DNA from 2 places in the Shewanella sp. 10N.286.51.B2 genome. Region 1 is predicted to be linked to the other one. Evidence: predicted binding sites of a transcription regulator. Region 1 holds the regulator's gene; the other holds the start of a gene.

Region 1 (8,228 bases):
TGACAACAAGTGATTTCATGATTTTTACCTCGTTCGTTAAGTTGTGTCCATTATAGGTAATGGCTCATTGTTGATATATAATCCACAAAGAACATCATTGTTTACCTGTGGCTCCTAATAACTTGTTGATGACCACAAACTAAAATAGACATTATTATGAACTTAGACATAAATTTGATTGATATCAGAGCCTTTGTGGTGATTGCTGAGCAAGGTAACTTTACTCAAGCTGCACAGGTCTTAGGCTGCTCACGTTCGCATTTATCAAAGCAATTATTAAGTTTAGAAAAATTTCTTGGTGTTAGCCTAATTATTAGAACCACCAGAACCCAAAGACTGACAGAGCAAGGTCAGCAATTGCTGTTGCAATGCCAGCAAGCGTTAGCGCAAATCGATCAGGTGGTGGCAATGACATTAGACAGCGCTGAAACATTACAGGGCAATATTCACATTAATTGCGTTGGCGGGGTGATTGGTGAAGATATTTTAGTGGCCTTGGTGAATGATTTTATTAAACAGTATCCTGAAATTACCATCGATCTTGATTTTAGTAGCCAGCGGGTTGATTTAATCGAGGGCCATTTTGATATTGTATTTCGCATGGGCGAACTGGCAGATTCAAGCTTGGTGGCCAGAAAGCTGATGGATATCGAAAACCGCACTTTAGTCGCCCCTGAATACTTAGCGAAATATGGTCAACCGCAGCATCCAAGCGAGCTTAATAATCACCTGTGTATTACTGGCTCGATCAGCCATTGGCGCTTTGGCCATAGGCAAGATGCTCAAGCTGTAGACGTTGCCATTAAGGGCGGTTTTAAGTGTAAAAATGGCCGCGCTATGAAAGCCAGCGCCTTAGCAGGAAATGGCATTGTGCGATTACCTTATTTATATTGCGCTAATGAAATTGCAGCGGGTCAATTAGTGAATGTGTTTAATGATTGGCATATTCCCGACACGCCTTTTTATATGCTTTACCATAAAGATAAATTCCAACCAGAAAGGCTGAAAAAATTTATTCAATTCACCATGGAAAATTTTAAGCGCTATCTACCTGATTCATAAAATAACATTTAAAAAACGGCTGATTAAATTCATCTATGCCGTAAAAGTCTAACGGGATTGAAGCCTATTTTTAATTTTTTCGACTATCTTTATTAGATAATTAAAAATGAAAATGGTGAATGATGAGATCCTTAGCGCTGCTATTGTTTTTACTGCTGTTTGCGATAAATACGCAAGCGGGTCAGCTTTATTTTGAAGCTCGCAGTGATAGCATGGGCGGTACAGGTGTAGCCTCATCAAGCCGTATCGGCGCAAGTTTTATTAATCCCGCTTTACTGGCTATTTACGCCCCAAAAACCAATGAGTTCTCCTTACTGTTACCGGTTGTGGCTGCTGAAGTGGATGATAGCGACAATATGCTTGATAAGTTTGACTCACTACAAGACAGTTTTGATGACTTAGAAACGGCCATAAACGGCAATGATACTGATGATATTGCTGGTTTTCGTGATGATTTAGTTATTAATTTAAATGCCCTCAACGGCACTAACGCCTCGGTATCAGCCGCAATTGGCGCAGCATTAGTATTGCCAACTCAAACCGTGCCAATGGCGCTATTTTCCAAAAGTCACCTTGACGCTATGGGCGTTGCTGATATTGCTCAAGGTGATATTGATATGCTGACTAATCTCGATCCCGCCAACCCTCCTGCAGATCTCACTGACTTAGACTCTCAAGGCATTGTATTAGCCGCCGGAGTCACAGATTTTGGGGTGGCGTTAAGCTTTCCACTATCTATAGTTAACATGCCTGTAAAAGTTGGGATTTCACCTAAGTTTCAACGCATTGATACCTATCATTACAGTGCCAGTGCCAATAACTTTGATGTCGATGATTTTGATGATGATAAATATCGAAATGATGACAGCTTATTTAACCTTGATCTTGGGGTGGCTATTGAGCCAACAGAAAGCTTAACCTTAGGGCTGTCTGCTCGTAATTTATTCAGTAAAAAAATAACCACAGTTGAAGCTCAAGGACGGACATTTGAATACCAAATTGAGCCGTTAGTCACAGTGGGAGCTGCTTATGATTGGTCCAGAGTCACCTTAACCACGGATATTGATCTGGTGGAGCAAAGCCGTTTTAGCGAGTTTGATGCGGTGCAGTATTGGCGAGTGGGCGGTGAAGTTAAAGCCACTGACTGGCTGTTTTTACGCATGGGCTACCGCCATGACTTAAAAGATAATAGCGTAGATATTTACTCTTTCGGCACCGGCTTTGCCATCGGCCAAGCCTTTAAGCTGGATATGAGCGGCAGCTATGGTGATGATGCCATTGGCGCTGTGCTGCAAACTTCTTATCACTTTTAAGCGTTATCATTTTTAGCTGTCATCATTGTTGCATTTATATCTGCCACAAAAAGATGATCGACTAGCCTGCTGATAATTCAATTAACGACTTAAGGGTTAGCAATAATGCACTTAAGCTACATAACACCATAGTGGCGATGCGAGTCTTATTTTTATCAACCTTATTGGTTAGCTTTCCTGCGGCAATATTTCCGAGTATGACAGATGGCAATAGCATCAATGACAACCACAGATGCTTTTCTTCCACTAAGCCTGCAAGCATTAAAATAATCAGTGCGATCATTGAGCTGAAAACAAAAAAGATCGATAGCGCGGCTCTAAACTGCGGCGCATCTTTACCGGCTAATAAAATCGCTAATGGTGGCCCACCAATGGCGGCAATATTTCCAAATACCCCCGACAAGACACCTGCAATAAATAGCGAAAGCCGATTTACTGGCGCTGTGATCTTAAAAATACTCAGCAACACCGCTGCGCCGACAATAAAGGCAATGGCTAACCCCAGTACTGCTTGGGGGGCAAACAGTAATAAACCTGCGCCCATAAAGCCACCAGGTATTCGCCCCAGCAGCGCATATTGCAGCCCATTAAACTCCAGTTGAGTACGTTCACGCAATAAGGTCAATAAGGCGATGGAAAAACCCATCATAATCACAGGGGCTGGGACTAATTGTGGGTCGATGATATAGAGAAGTGGACTGGCAACAACCGCAAGCCCAAAACCGATAAGGCCTTGGGTTAATGCGCCTAGAAAAATGATAACCGATGCAAGCATCAAGGTCTGCGGATCGATAAATTCCATTGTCGACTCTTTAGGCGCAATACTGCAACTCACTCTCAGCTTGAGAGCTCGATGCGTTAAATGACGAGCAGTGTTTGATTAATTGAGCAGGCTTATGCTTTAGCGCAAGTACTTTAGCGCAAGTACTTCAGCGCTAGTCGCTAGCTTGACTTAATCAAGATCTTCCCACTCAATTCCCATGGCATCCATCAAAGCTTTTGCTTCAGATGGGATGCTATCAGGCCCTTCTTTTGATAAGTCACCGTCATTTGGCAGTGGTTGTCCAGTGTAGGCATGCAAAAATGCTTCACACAGTAGTTCACTATTGGTTGCATGACGTAAGTTATTAACCTGGCGGCGGGTACGTTCATCAGTCAATACTTTTAAAACTTTTAAAGGTATGGATACCGTGATTTTTTTAACTTGTTCATTTTTTTTGCCATGTTCGGCATATGGGCTGATATAGTCGCCATTCCATTCAGTCATTAACTCACCTTTATACGATAGATTCGTGGCAGATTTTAACCGCTAAATAATAACAGTCAAATTATTGCGGTTATTCTATAACGAATGGAAATAGATTTCTTTATGTTTAGACGTCTAAACGGCTGATTTGTATTGACGATGTGACTTAGCTTAGGTACATTTAGCCATCTAGACATCTCTTTAGTGTGTATTCTTTAGGAGTTTACAATGAGCAAACATCGCGCAGCTACGCTAGCAGTACGCCAAGGTATCGAGTCAGATACCCAATACGGCGCTGTAGTCCCGCCGATTTATCTATCAACAAACTATTCTTTTGATGGGCATAAAAACCCTAGAGAGTTTGATTATAGTCGTTCAGGAAACCCGACGCGCTGCGTGTTAGGTGAAGCCATTGCCAAACTTGAACATGGCGCTACTGGGGTGGTTACTTGTACCGGTATGGCTGCGATTACCTTGGTCACTAGTTTATTAGGCCCCGATGATTTACTGATTGTGCCTCACGATTGTTATGGCGGTAGTTACCGTTTGTTCACAAATCTTGCCAACAAAGGCCAATTTAAATTACTGGTGATTGATCAAACAGATGAGCAAGCACTCAGTGATGCGATTGCTCAGAAACCTAAAATGGTGTGGTTAGAAACGCCGTCAAACCCATTATTACGTGTTGTTGATATCAAAGCTATTGCTGAGCAAAGCCATAAAGTCGATGCCTTAGTTGTGGTTGATAACACCTTTTTATCGCCAATTTTGCAACAGCCATTAGAGCTAGGCGCTGATATCGTCATGCATTCCACCACCAAATACATCAATGGTCATAGTGACGTTGTAGGTGGCGCTGTGGTGGCAAAAGACCCTGAACTGGGTGAGTTACTACACTGGTGGTCAAACACCTTAGGGCTAACAGGCTCGGCTTTTGATAGTTACCTAACCTTACGTGGCATTCGTACTTTAGCTGTACGTATTCGCGAGCATCAAAAAAATGCTGAGCAAGTTATTGACGTACTTCAGGCCAGCAATCTTGTCGAAAAAGTGTATTATCCAGGCTTAAAAGACCACCCAGGTCACGATATTGCAGCTAAGCAACAACAAGGCTTCGGCGCTATGTTAAGTTTCGAACTTAAAGGTGGTGAAGCAGAAGTGGTCGCCTTTTTAAATGCACTGTCTATTTTCAGTGTTGCTGAAAGCTTAGGCGGAGTGGAAAGCTTAGTTGCCGTACCTGCAACCATGACCCATAGAGCAATGGCGCCTGCAGCACGGTATGAAGCTGGCATTAAAGATACTTTACTGCGACTATCTGTCGGGATTGAAGATGCTGAAGACTTGGTTGCCGATATTGAAGTAGGCTTAGCTGCTGTCGCTGCGCTTTAAGTTAATCTCCCTTGGCTATATTCATGTAGTCAGGCTGGTATATGTTGTTTAAGGAGTGAAAAATGGCCCGCAGTCATTTACATAAATTTGGTGGTTCAAGTCTTGCTGATGCAGATTGCTATCGCCGCGTTGCCCATATTTTACTGACTCATGGCAACAGTGATGATTTAGTCGTTGTTTCAGCTGCGGGTAAAAGTACTAACTTTTTATATAAATTACTCTCCTTAAGAGAAAACGGTGACTTGTGGCAAGAAGAGCTACAAGTACTGGTGAGCTATCAGCAAAACCTGATTGAGCAACTTCTCTCAAACGAACAAGCGCGCGATTTACGTGAGCGCCTATCAACCGATAAATCGCAATTAGTCAGTTTATTGTCCCTTGAAGAGCGCAATGAATTTCAGCTCAATCATGTATTAAGCTTTGGTGAGCGTTGGTCAGCACGATTAATGGCAGCCTTATTAAGAGAGTCTGGCGTTGCTGCCGCGAATATTGATGCCTGCTCACTGCTGGTGGCTGATGAAGGGCCTGTGCCGAATATTCGTCTTGATGAGTCCCGCGAAAAAGTCCAAAAGCTGCTGGATGCTAATCCAAATACACGGTTAGTGATCACGGGCTTTATCTGCGCCAACAGTAAAGGGGATACATTATTACTTGGCCGCAATGGCTCAGATTACAGCGCCACCTTAATTGCCAGCTTAGCGGACATTGAACGAGTGACTATTTGGACCGATGTTGAAGGGGTATTTAACGCTGATCCGAATAAAATTAATGATGCCAAATTACTTGAAAGCATGTCACTTGCTGAAGCCGATCGTTTAGCTAAACTCGGCTCGCCAGTACTGCACAGCCGAACTTTACAGCCCTTATTTGATACTAATGTTAGTCTCGCGGTGCGCTCAAGTTACGCATCACATACTGACTTTACCCTTATTGCGCCCCAAAGTTCGTCAGCTAGCGCTCCAGTGGTTACCAGTTTAAATGAAGTGGTGCTGTTTCGCTTTAAGCAGCAAGCGCTAATTCAAACCACACTCAAATTACTTGAGCAAGCCGGTATTGCGCCGCTAGCATATTGGTGCTCTGCCCATCATAAAGTTGAACTGGCATTCACTGCTGAAAACCAAAAGCAGGTACAAGCGTTACTGGAGCTACATAGTCATGAGCTATTAATTAGCGATATCCATGCTCATACTGATTTAGGTTTAGTCGCTTTGGTTAGTGCTGATGCAGAGCACTACCGCCGCAGCTTTGCCCGATTATTAAGTCGCGATGCCAAACCCCTGTATCAAGATGGTTTGAGTTTAGTGACCTTAGTGCCTAAATCTCAGGTTAATTTACTCACCCAAAAAGTACACCGACGCTGCGCAGGCCCGCGATTGCGTATTGGGGTATTATTGCTTGGGGTCGGTAATATTGGTGAAGCCTGGATTGATTTATTTCAGCGCTCATCCACCATGCTTAACCGTGAACTAGAAGCCAATGTGCAACTTGTGGGTTTAGTGAGTTCAAAAGAGGCGCTCATTTGCCAGCAAGGAATAGATGCCAATAACTGGCAAGATGACTTTGATACCACAGCAACAACATGGGACTACCCTAGTTTATTTGAGCAGCTTGAGCTGCTCGACTGCGATGAGCTGGTGGCCTTGGATATCAGTGCTAGCGCCAGCTTAACCTTACAATACCCAGAGTTTTTCGCTCGAGGGATTCATATGGTGAGCGCCAATAAACTTGCAGGCTCAGGGCCGTTACCTTTTTACCGTGAGCTTAAGCAGCAGCTAAGTAACCGGCGTTTATTTTGGCGTTACAATGCCAGTTGCGGCGCTGGCTTACCAGTACAGCATGCCCTAAACGATTTACGCAATAGTGGCGACAATATCGAAGCTGTTGGCGGTATTTTTTCAGGTACTTTATGTTGGCTGTTTGAGCATTACGATGGGCAAAAATCTTTTTCTGAACTCGTGGTTGAAGCCCGCGGATTAGGCATTACAGAGCCAGATCCTCGAGATGATTTATCTGGCCGAGATATGCAGCGAAAGTTACTTATTCTGGCCCGTGAAATTGGCTTTGAGATTGAGCTTGATGCCATTGAATTAAATTCATTAGTGCCAGCTGAATTAGCCGACTTGTCGTTAGATGACTTTTTAGCGCGCATTGGCGAGTTAGATGAGTTTATGTTGCAGCAATATAGTGCAGCCTTTGAGCAAAATAAAGTCTTAAGGTATGTGGCATCTTTAGATAAAGTCGATGGCAAAATGCATGCTGAAGTAGGCATTCAATGGGTCGACTCGAACCATCCCTATGCCAGTTTAACCCCTGGAGATAATGTGTTTGTCATCCGCAGCACTTTTTATCAGGGCAATCCGTTAATTATTCGCGGCCCAGGTGCTGGCCGAGAAGTTACCGCAGCAGCTGTGCAGTCTGACTTAGTACAAATCTGTAAGGATTTACTGCAGGAGTGATCCTTAAGCGCGAGTTAAACGACGATTAACTTGGTTGAAAGATTAACTTTAAAGGCCTATTCCCTAACGGAATAGGCCTTTTTTATTGTCATAAAATAGCGCTAAAAGCATAAGCTCAGAGTTAACTTCACTCCCAGTCGATTTGCTGATGATTAATCGACAACGACCTTTTCATTATCAGTCTTTAGCCTGCAAATGTTCGCTGTCTGTTCTTTGGTAAGCGTATTTGGGTTACTTTTTCTTTGGTGGAGAGTATTCAATTAAGTCACATAAAGTGGATCTGATTGACTACATTTATTATTCCAGTAGCTAAACATCATCCAAGGAGAGGGCGGTATATGAAATTCCTTTTACAAGTCATCACGATAATAGCAATAGGGGCAAGTCGTAACTTGGCTATTGCCGATATTCCTGCTCAATCTCCCAAAGAGTTATTGCAAACCGTACCCACACAGGCGCAAGTTTGTTTAACTTGCCATGGTGTTAATGGTGAGGGTTTAGGTGTTATAGGGCCTAGGTTGGCGGGTTTATCCAGTGAGTATATCGCCTCGCAGCTGGTTAATTTTCAAATGGGTAATCGACAAAGTCCCACAATGTCGGCGATGGCTGCGACAGTACAAGGTGATGCTATCCAAGTCGTTGCTGATTTCTTTGCCGCTAAAACAGTAGCTGAGATCCCATTGCAATACCGCGGTGACAAGGTTGTGATAACTGATACGGCGGAAAAATTGGCTTATCAGGGAGATTGGGGCCGCGATATAC
Region 2 (8,228 bases), on a different contig from region 1:
CAATTTTCTAGGATACGGTTAGCCAATATGAACGAATCGGTTAACGATTGCCCTGTAAGGACAACGACAAACTCTTCTCCTCCAAAGCGAGAAATAATATCTTCAAGTCTAAGGGTCTTTTTAAGCATATTTGCTATCGCCACAAGTAGTATATCTCCGATATTATGCCCCCAATTATCATTAACCGATTTGAAAAAATCTAAATCAATAAAGAACAGGGTTACCTCCATGTTTTGTCGTTTGGCTAACGACAACTTGGGATTAATGATGTCAAAAAATGCTCGTCGGTTTAGCAAGGATGTCAGTGGGTCTTCACGTGCAATTCTTTCTATGTCTTTTTGGGCTTTAATAAGTTGCCGTTTTTCGCGACGAAGCTGAAAATTGAGTTGCGCCATTAGATTACTAAGACTGCTTATTTCTTCAATTAGCTTTTCATCTTTTAGCTCCAACATTTCAGCAATACAATAGAACGAGGACTCCATTTTACGAAACGAACATAAAAGCCCTTCACCTTTTGTGGTTTTAAGTAGTTGCGGATCTGAGTCAAGGTCTTTTATTTGTGTCACTCGAGGGGCACCGGCAAAAAAGTCATGCCAATTGTTTGTTTCAGATAGAAAAATAGCAAACAGTAAGTGAAAGCCCCGGTTGTGACTGATTAATGTGCCATCGTAAGCAAACTCAGCGATAGCCAATACGTGCGAATTTTCTGCGATATCTATTGCAAGTTCACTGGGGATATTCATTAAGCTAACCAGGTGTTGAGCTTTTGAATCGCTTCTTTGTAATCGCTGGTGATGAAATCGGCTTTAAGCACTTCTTGCGGTTCATGGAAAAAAGACAGCGCCTGACCGCCTACAATGGTTTTAATATGTGGGTATAAGGCGTCGATTTCTTGGAGGATCTCTCGAGCCTTTTTGATATTGTAAGGCATGGTAACGCTGATGATTACGGCTTTAGGTGACTCATTTGTAATATAATCAAGAATGGCATCTTTAGGTGCGTCGGCACCAAGATAGGTTGTATCCCATTCATTTGCTTCTAACGCTGTGGCAACCATCCATGAGCCAATTTGGTGTTGTTCAGATGCCGCGCAAGTTACCAATATCTTTGGTTTAGTTATTTCTGGAAGGTCTAGGTGCATTAGCAGCCCAGTGAGCACACGATTGGTAATGGCTGTGGCTAAATGTTCGGTGGATACTGATACGTCACCATTTTGCCAAAGCAAACCTATTTGATAGAGAGCGGGCTGAGCCTCATTATTAAAAAAACGCTCAAAGTCTTCCCATGTAGTGACTTTATTGAATGCATAGCTGTAGGCGTTACGGTGATCACCTGTAATAATATAGTGGAGAAAGGGGTTATCCATTGCAATAAACTCTTCTTCTCGGTTGCCTTTTATTAGGCTACAGCACTCATCATGGGCCCTAAGCATCCAATCGTATATTTGCACTAATTGTGCAGCCTCAATTGGTGGAATTGTCTTTAAAATCAATTGCTGCCATTTTTCTAGTTCTTCTTTAAAGTAGAGAAATGGCACCCCTTGAGAATGATAAGCCTGATAGACCCAGGGAAGTGCTTTCACTAAAGCGGTTCCATCACGGGATTCAATAACCTGGGAGATAAACCCAAGGTGGTTGCGGTGATTATTGATTAATAAGTCCAGCGAATTGCCATTTAAAAAACGACTTTGCTCGGGCTTTGAAATCCAGCGATTAATTTCTACCAGCATTTCTTCACCGAATTGACAATATGCATTAATGGCATTGTCAGTCACTGTGGCAAGTAGTGTATTGAGTTTTTGGCTATCCATAGTTACTCCTCAATTGAACAGATACAAATTGAACTTATGCGCGAGGTTAAAAGTCGACAAAACCTAATGCTATTATAGTCATAATAAAGCTCATTGCTGGTTATCATTGAAGCAAAAGTAGTAAAAAATTAGGCAAGTTTAAGTGATGACTGTGCCTTTGTTTGAAATGCGTTGATGAGATAACTGAGGGCCTTTAGCGCTGTTGGTTAATGCTTCGACTTAGCAAGCACCTTGCTGACTTATAGGCTAACACTTGACCTTTAACCATTACTGCTAATTTACAGTTACCCCCCCATATTTAATTCAACAATAACTGATATTATTGGTTTTTTTCAATATTTAATTGTGGTTTATGTGATTTTTTAGAGTCAATATAAGCGCTTATGGCTAAGCCATTTGTTACTGGCGCTTGACGCTGAAAGCTTGCCTTATGGCGGCTATTAACACCATAGGGCAAGATTTTATCGCTGAGGACTATTTATTTAGCACAAATTGATCAATTTGATTTTGGGCTAAGGCTTGATCCATGGTGCCCTTTAGCAGTTTGTACATCAAAATCGAGGCATCAATCTCAGTTTTACGGTTAGTTAAACTTTCAATATTGAGCCCTAATGGGATATTAAGCGGAATAACAGCAGCCAAAATTTGCAGCAGGTTACTGTGGTTAATCTTAATTGACTCATACAGAGGATCTTCTGCCGACAAAATACGCTGGCTGGTAGCTTCGGGTACCGACACACCTAACCAGTTGATAAATTCTAAGGTTTTAGCACTGCCGCAAGGTGAAAATGTCAGGATGATGCGATTAGGCTTGATATTGTTTAACGCACATTCTTTGGCGTAGCTGGTTAACATATCAATGGTTGCTTGGGCGTTATACACCGCCTGAGTGATGTAGTATTCACAGCCTTGGTTTGATTTACCTAACAGGCGAATATGTTCATTTTTTTTACTTAAATGGCGCTCTGCAATGGCCACGCCACCAAGGTAGAATGCTTGAGAGTGCGCCGCTAATACGCGGTAAGCGTCATTTAATGGTAATGAACTTGCAACCTGAGTCGATGGGGATCCCACTAATACCAAGTCTCTGACATTATTTTGATACCAAGCGCGGGACAACCACTCACTAAAGCCCTGTTCATCAAGACCGGCAACGCTCTTATAAGCAATAACTGGCTTGCCTGACTTTTGATTGATTAGCTGAGCGTAAGTACCAGAATCATGAGTGGCTTTAAAGGGAAAAGGCCTTGGGGTATCAATGCGGCTGGTTTCATCCTGAATATCGTAGATGATCAAACCATCAAAGTTTATCTCATCAAGGCGAGCTAACAATTTATCAGCGATAATACTGACCGATTCAAAATCAGTATCGATTTTTGGTGGGGTTGTACCAATAAAATAGATCCCACGGTGATGATCGGATGAACGCTGTTTTAATGATTTTTTCATGTTTAGCCGTCTAGATGGATGTTATCTCCATTGTGTCTTAAATTTTGACCCTTGTTAAGGCCGAAAAAGGGTATTTTTTGAAATAATTAATAACCACTTAAATTAGTCGGCGATAAGTTTTAACTCAGATGATTTTATCTGTCTGTGGGTTTGAATATAGAGCAAGCAGAGTCACATTTTCCCTATTAGTTGTGGTTAATGTACTTGGCTGAGGAGGTGACTTTATTGAGTTATCGCTGCGCCGTTTAATGCCGCAATTCTGGCATCGGTTGATAAATTGATGAATTTAGGTGCGGCAGTAACCGCTAGAATGGCAAGAATAATGATAACGACTACGAGCTCAATTAAGGTAAAACCCTTATTATGGTTAAGCGCCATGGCTCAAAAATCCATTTATTCAGTTTATTATTTGGCAGCGATGTTATTTCAAATGGGCTGCTACCCCTACTTATCTACTTGAATAAAAGGTTTTTTATTTATAAGAGTTTAGTATTTTTGACCTCCCTTTAATTAGCCTGTGACATAGTGTCGCAGTTTGTTGGTTTTAAGTTGAAACCTGTTCTGGTTAATTTATAAATGTCCGCACAAATATTATAGGTTTGTCATAGGACTGTTTATGTACCGCTCTAAATTGATGATTTCTATCGCTGTCGCTTTAGGTTTTTTACCCACTTCCTTCGTTCAAGCCACTGAGGCTAATCCCACAGACACTCAGGCTGTTGAAACCACCCAAGAAAAAAAACACAAGCAGCACTGCGATAATAAAAGCTGTGATGACTACCTTGTGGTGACTGGGGAGTTAATGCGCGATCCTGCCAAAGTTGTCACCGATCCCAAAAAGCCCAGATTACCGCTGCCCGCTTATGACGGTGCAGGTTACTTAAAAACCATCCCCGGTTTTAGTATCGCCAGAAAAGGCGGCGCAGGTGGCGACCCTTCTTTAAGAGGCATGGGCGGTTCACGCATCAGTATTGTTGATGATGGCCAGCATGTTTATGGCACCTGTGGCGGACGTATGGATCCGCCAACAGCTTATATTTATCCAGAAGCCTATGATGCCATTACAGTGATTAAAGGCCCACAAACAGTAAAATATGGCCCAGTAGGTTCCGCAGGGACGGTATTATTTGAAAAAGATCGCCATAGCTTTAGTGAGAAAAGCCTTGAAGGTCGCGCCAGCGTAACCGGTGGCAGTTTTGGCCGTGAAGATTACTTAGTCGAAATAAAAGCAGGTACTGAAACCCATTACATTGATTTTGATGCTAATAAGTCTAAAAGCGATCATTATCAAGACGGTGATGGTACCACCATTCAATCCCTTTATGACCGTAATAATTACAATTTTGCTTTAGGTTGGACCCCCGACGAGTCAACCGTGGTTGAGCTTGCTTATGGCAGCTCAAGCGGTGAGGCTGAGTACGCTGACAGAACCAATAAAGCTCGTGTGATCGATAATGAAAATGTCACCTTTCTGCTGCAAAAGGATGTTGATTTTTACTGGCTGAATAATATTGATTTTCAGTTATATAGTAATGAAAACGATCACGTTATGGATCAGTTTGACCGCGGCGTAAATGCAGGCACTAATGTCAGACGAAAAACCGCAGGTGGTCATTTATGGTTTGATATTTCAGCCAATGAAAAATGGGAAACCATTGTCGGGCTTGACTATATGGACAGTAAGCACAAAGGACGCAGCATCAATCAAGCAGAAGATAATGGCCTAGATGATTTATTAGCAAAACCCTTTATGCAGGACATGGCTTATATCAATACCGGCTTATTTGTTGAATCAAGTTATCAGCTTAACCAAGGTAAAATCTTGACGGGGCTAAGAATGGATCAATGGCAAACCAGTTTATATGTGGCCCAGCAAGGCAGCCGTGATGATGACTTATTCAGTGGCTTTGTTCGCTACGAGTTTGAGACTGATAAAAGCCAATATTATATTGGCGGCGGCCATGCCCAACGTATTCCTGACTATTGGGAGTTCATGAAGGCAGACAATAATGATTTGTCACTTAAGGCATTTGATTTAGATGCTGAAAAAACCACCCAGCTTGATGTTGGCTGGATTTATCAAGACGATATTGAAATATCCACGGCGTTTTATTACGGCAAAGTGGCAGACTACATCTTAATTGATGCTAATACTGCCAAGACCGCAGCTTACAATATTGATGCAACGATTTGGGGCGGCGAATTAGGCCTGCTATATCCATTTACTGATCAATGGTCGGCGCAAACCACCGTCAGTTATAGCCATGGTGAGAATGACACTGACAATACACCACTAGGGCAAATATCCCCTTTAGAGGGTCGTATTTCAGTGAATTATGAAGCTGAAAATTGGACCGCTGGGTTATTTTGGCGGATGGTTGCGGCGCAAGATAGAGTCGCAATTGGTCAAGGTAATATCTCAGGACAAGATCTGGCTGAAAGCAGTGGTTTTGGCACATTGGCCATCAATGGCTCTTGGAAGCATGATGATATTTTAGTGAGTTTTGGTATTGAGAACTTATTTGATATTACCTATGCCGAACATGTTAGTCGCTCTGGAGCGGGTAATGACATTCCTGGTAGTTCACCACTATTTCAAGTTAATGAGCCGGGTCGAACCGCTTGGGTAAAACTTGATTACAATTTTTAATAAAAACCGGCAGGCTTGTTACATTTAATAAGCCTGCATCATTGTCCACTTTGGGTGAAACCTCTGCTTTAATGCCTGATACAGCCGCCGGCAAACTTGTCCCTAGCTGCAATACATTGCTTTTATTCACATAACCTATGTAAAGCTATGCAAAGTTACCCTTTGGCAGTTTTCTTTATAAAGTGATCTAATTAAAATCAATCACGTAACATCTAAATAATATTAAATCATATTAAATAATAATAAACGAAAATGGATTTCCAGTTAATGAAAACACGCTATACGCTAGTGGCGGTTGCAACTTCGCTATTCATTTTATCTGCCTGCAGCAGTTCATCCTATCTTGACGAGCCTTTGGTTAAACCTGTGCTGCCTGCGTCGTGGCATACCGACGCCAAATCATTAAAAGACAATCAAAGTTGGGTAACACCAATCGCTACCGATCAGTTATTAGAACTTATCAGTATTGGCCTGAACACCAACCAGCAGTTAATTCAGTTAGCTCTTGAAGTCGAGGTTAACAAGCAGCAGCTTAATGTCAGTGATGCCAGCTTTTGGCCAGAGTTAAGCTTATCGGCTAATAGTGCTAGAGGGGGAAATAGTGATGCAACGTCTAGCTCCAATAGTCTTAGTCTTGATGTTAGCTATGAGCTAGATATTTGGGGCAAGTTATCCGATAGCGCTAAAGCCTCAAAACTGAATTTACTCACTGCTGAGGCCAATTATCAGCAAGCAAGGGATGCACTGGTTGCTGATGTGGTGATTACCTACTACAAGGTAGTGACCTCAACAGAGCTCGTTAAGCTATTTGAGCGTCGCACCGAAAATGCCAAACTTAATTTTGACATCATTGAGTCGGGTTACCTGCAAGGGTTAAACACCGCGCTGGATGTGTATTTAACTCAAAATGAGTTTCACAGTGAAAACTCAAACCTGTTGGCACAGCGCAGTCAGCGCAATAAAGATATTAGAACCTTAGAGCGCTTATTAGGCGGCTATCCAGCAGGTAAATTACTGATAGATGAAACACTGCCGCTATTGCCACAAGGGATTAAAATTGGCGTCCCCAGCGAGCTCGTTAAACGTAAACCACAACTGCAAGCCGCTTGGTATCAGTTGCTCGCTCAAGATGCCGTCGTGGCCTTTACTCAAAAGCAGCGTTATCCAGCCTTACGTTTAGGGGCTGATATTGGCACCGCCAGTAATGATATTGCTAACTTATTAAGTGGTGATTACAGTTCATGGTCAGTATTTGCCGGTATTACCGCACCGATTTTTAACGCCGGTCGCTTAAAGTCACAAACCGAGCAGCAAAAGCTGAAATTAAAGCAGCAAGAGCAGCAGTATTTAAATACTTTGTTTAGTGCCTTTGAGCTAGTTGAAAACAACCTTGATCTTGATGCCAGTTTGCAGCAGCAATATCGCTCAACTTTACAAGCGCAAGACAATGCCCTCCAAGCTGAAACCCTATCATTTGAGCAATACCAAATCGGCCTTGTCAGCTATACCACAGTACTGGATGCCCAAAATCGTGCCTTTGTGGCCCAAAGTTCGGTTATCAGCTTAAAAAACCAAATCATTGCCAACCGTATCGGATTACACCTTGCTTTAGGTGGCGATTTAGATGCCAGTGTGACAGAAGAAGAAAAATATGATGAATAAGAAATACCTGATCCCAGTAAGCATTGTTGCGGTTGCGGTTGCCACTATTATGGTGATTACCTCAAACCCACCTACCACTAAGCGTGGCAAACCGATGGCTGTAGCTGCCATGTCGGTTGAAACTCAGGTGCTTAAGCCACAAGATTATCAAATTCAGGTGAGCAGTTTTGGGGTGGTAAAACCGCGCACCCAAAGCTCGTTAGTGACGCAGGCTTCAGGTCAAATTCTATCTATTAGCCCCAACTTTCGTGAAGGTGGTTTTTTTGAAACTGGCGAAGTGTTAGTTGAGCTTGATGATAGAGATTATCAAGCTGAAGTTAAAATTGCTGAAGCTGGGTTAATGTTGGCTAGGCAACAATTATTAGAAGAACAAGCACGTACTAATCAAGCCTTAGCAGATTGGCAGCGCCTGAGTAATGGCCGCGAGCCGACATCGCTGGTGTTGCGTGAGCCGCAATTAGCTGCAGCGCGAGCGGCAATGCTATCTAACCAAGCGAAACTTGAACAAGCCAACTTGGCCTTGGAACGTACCCAAGTTGTTGCCCCCTTTTCTGGGCGAATTTTAGAAAAACATGTTGATGTAGGCCGGGTGGTTTCGACCAATAGTCAGCTGGCAACGATTTACGCCACCGATTATGTGGAAATACGTTTACCAAT

What was found. Region 1 encodes MetJ, which represses methionine synthesis genes. Its sites were predicted from a motif close to TAGACGTCTAGACGTCTA; they were not measured.
Region 2: AB4140_RS16345 (methylenetetrahydrofolate reductase) is a predicted target of MetJ. The motif match lies at 3,263-3,280, and genes of this name have one in related genera.

Annotation. Positions count from the first base shown of each region.
Region 1 covers NZ_JBFRKH010000054.1:114,896-123,123, reverse strand. The annotation lists gene AB4140_RS14930 (SDR family oxidoreductase) at 1-19, opposite strand, end outside; gene AB4140_RS14925 (LysR family transcriptional regulator) at 157-1,062, shown strand; gene AB4140_RS14920 (conjugal transfer protein TraF) at 1,182-2,375, shown strand; gene AB4140_RS14915 (sulfite exporter TauE/SafE family protein) at 2,437-3,177, opposite strand; gene metJ (met regulon transcriptional regulator MetJ) at 3,328-3,642, opposite strand; gene metB (cystathionine gamma-synthase) at 3,850-5,010, shown strand; gene AB4140_RS14900 (bifunctional aspartate kinase/homoserine dehydrogenase II) at 5,073-7,466, shown strand; gene AB4140_RS14895 (c-type cytochrome) at 7,805-8,228, shown strand, end outside.
Region 2 covers NZ_JBFRKH010000063.1:14,650-22,877, reverse strand. The annotation lists gene AB4140_RS16355 (GGDEF domain-containing protein) at 1-743, opposite strand, end outside; gene AB4140_RS16350 (B12-binding domain-containing protein) at 743-1,810, opposite strand; gene AB4140_RS16345 (methylenetetrahydrofolate reductase) at 2,285-3,259, opposite strand; partial or broken gene AB4140_RS16340 (type IV pilin protein) at 3,500-3,637, opposite strand; gene AB4140_RS16335 (TonB-dependent copper receptor) at 3,876-5,909, shown strand; gene AB4140_RS16330 (efflux transporter outer membrane subunit) at 6,177-7,571, shown strand; gene AB4140_RS16325 (efflux RND transporter periplasmic adaptor subunit) at 7,561-8,228, shown strand, end outside.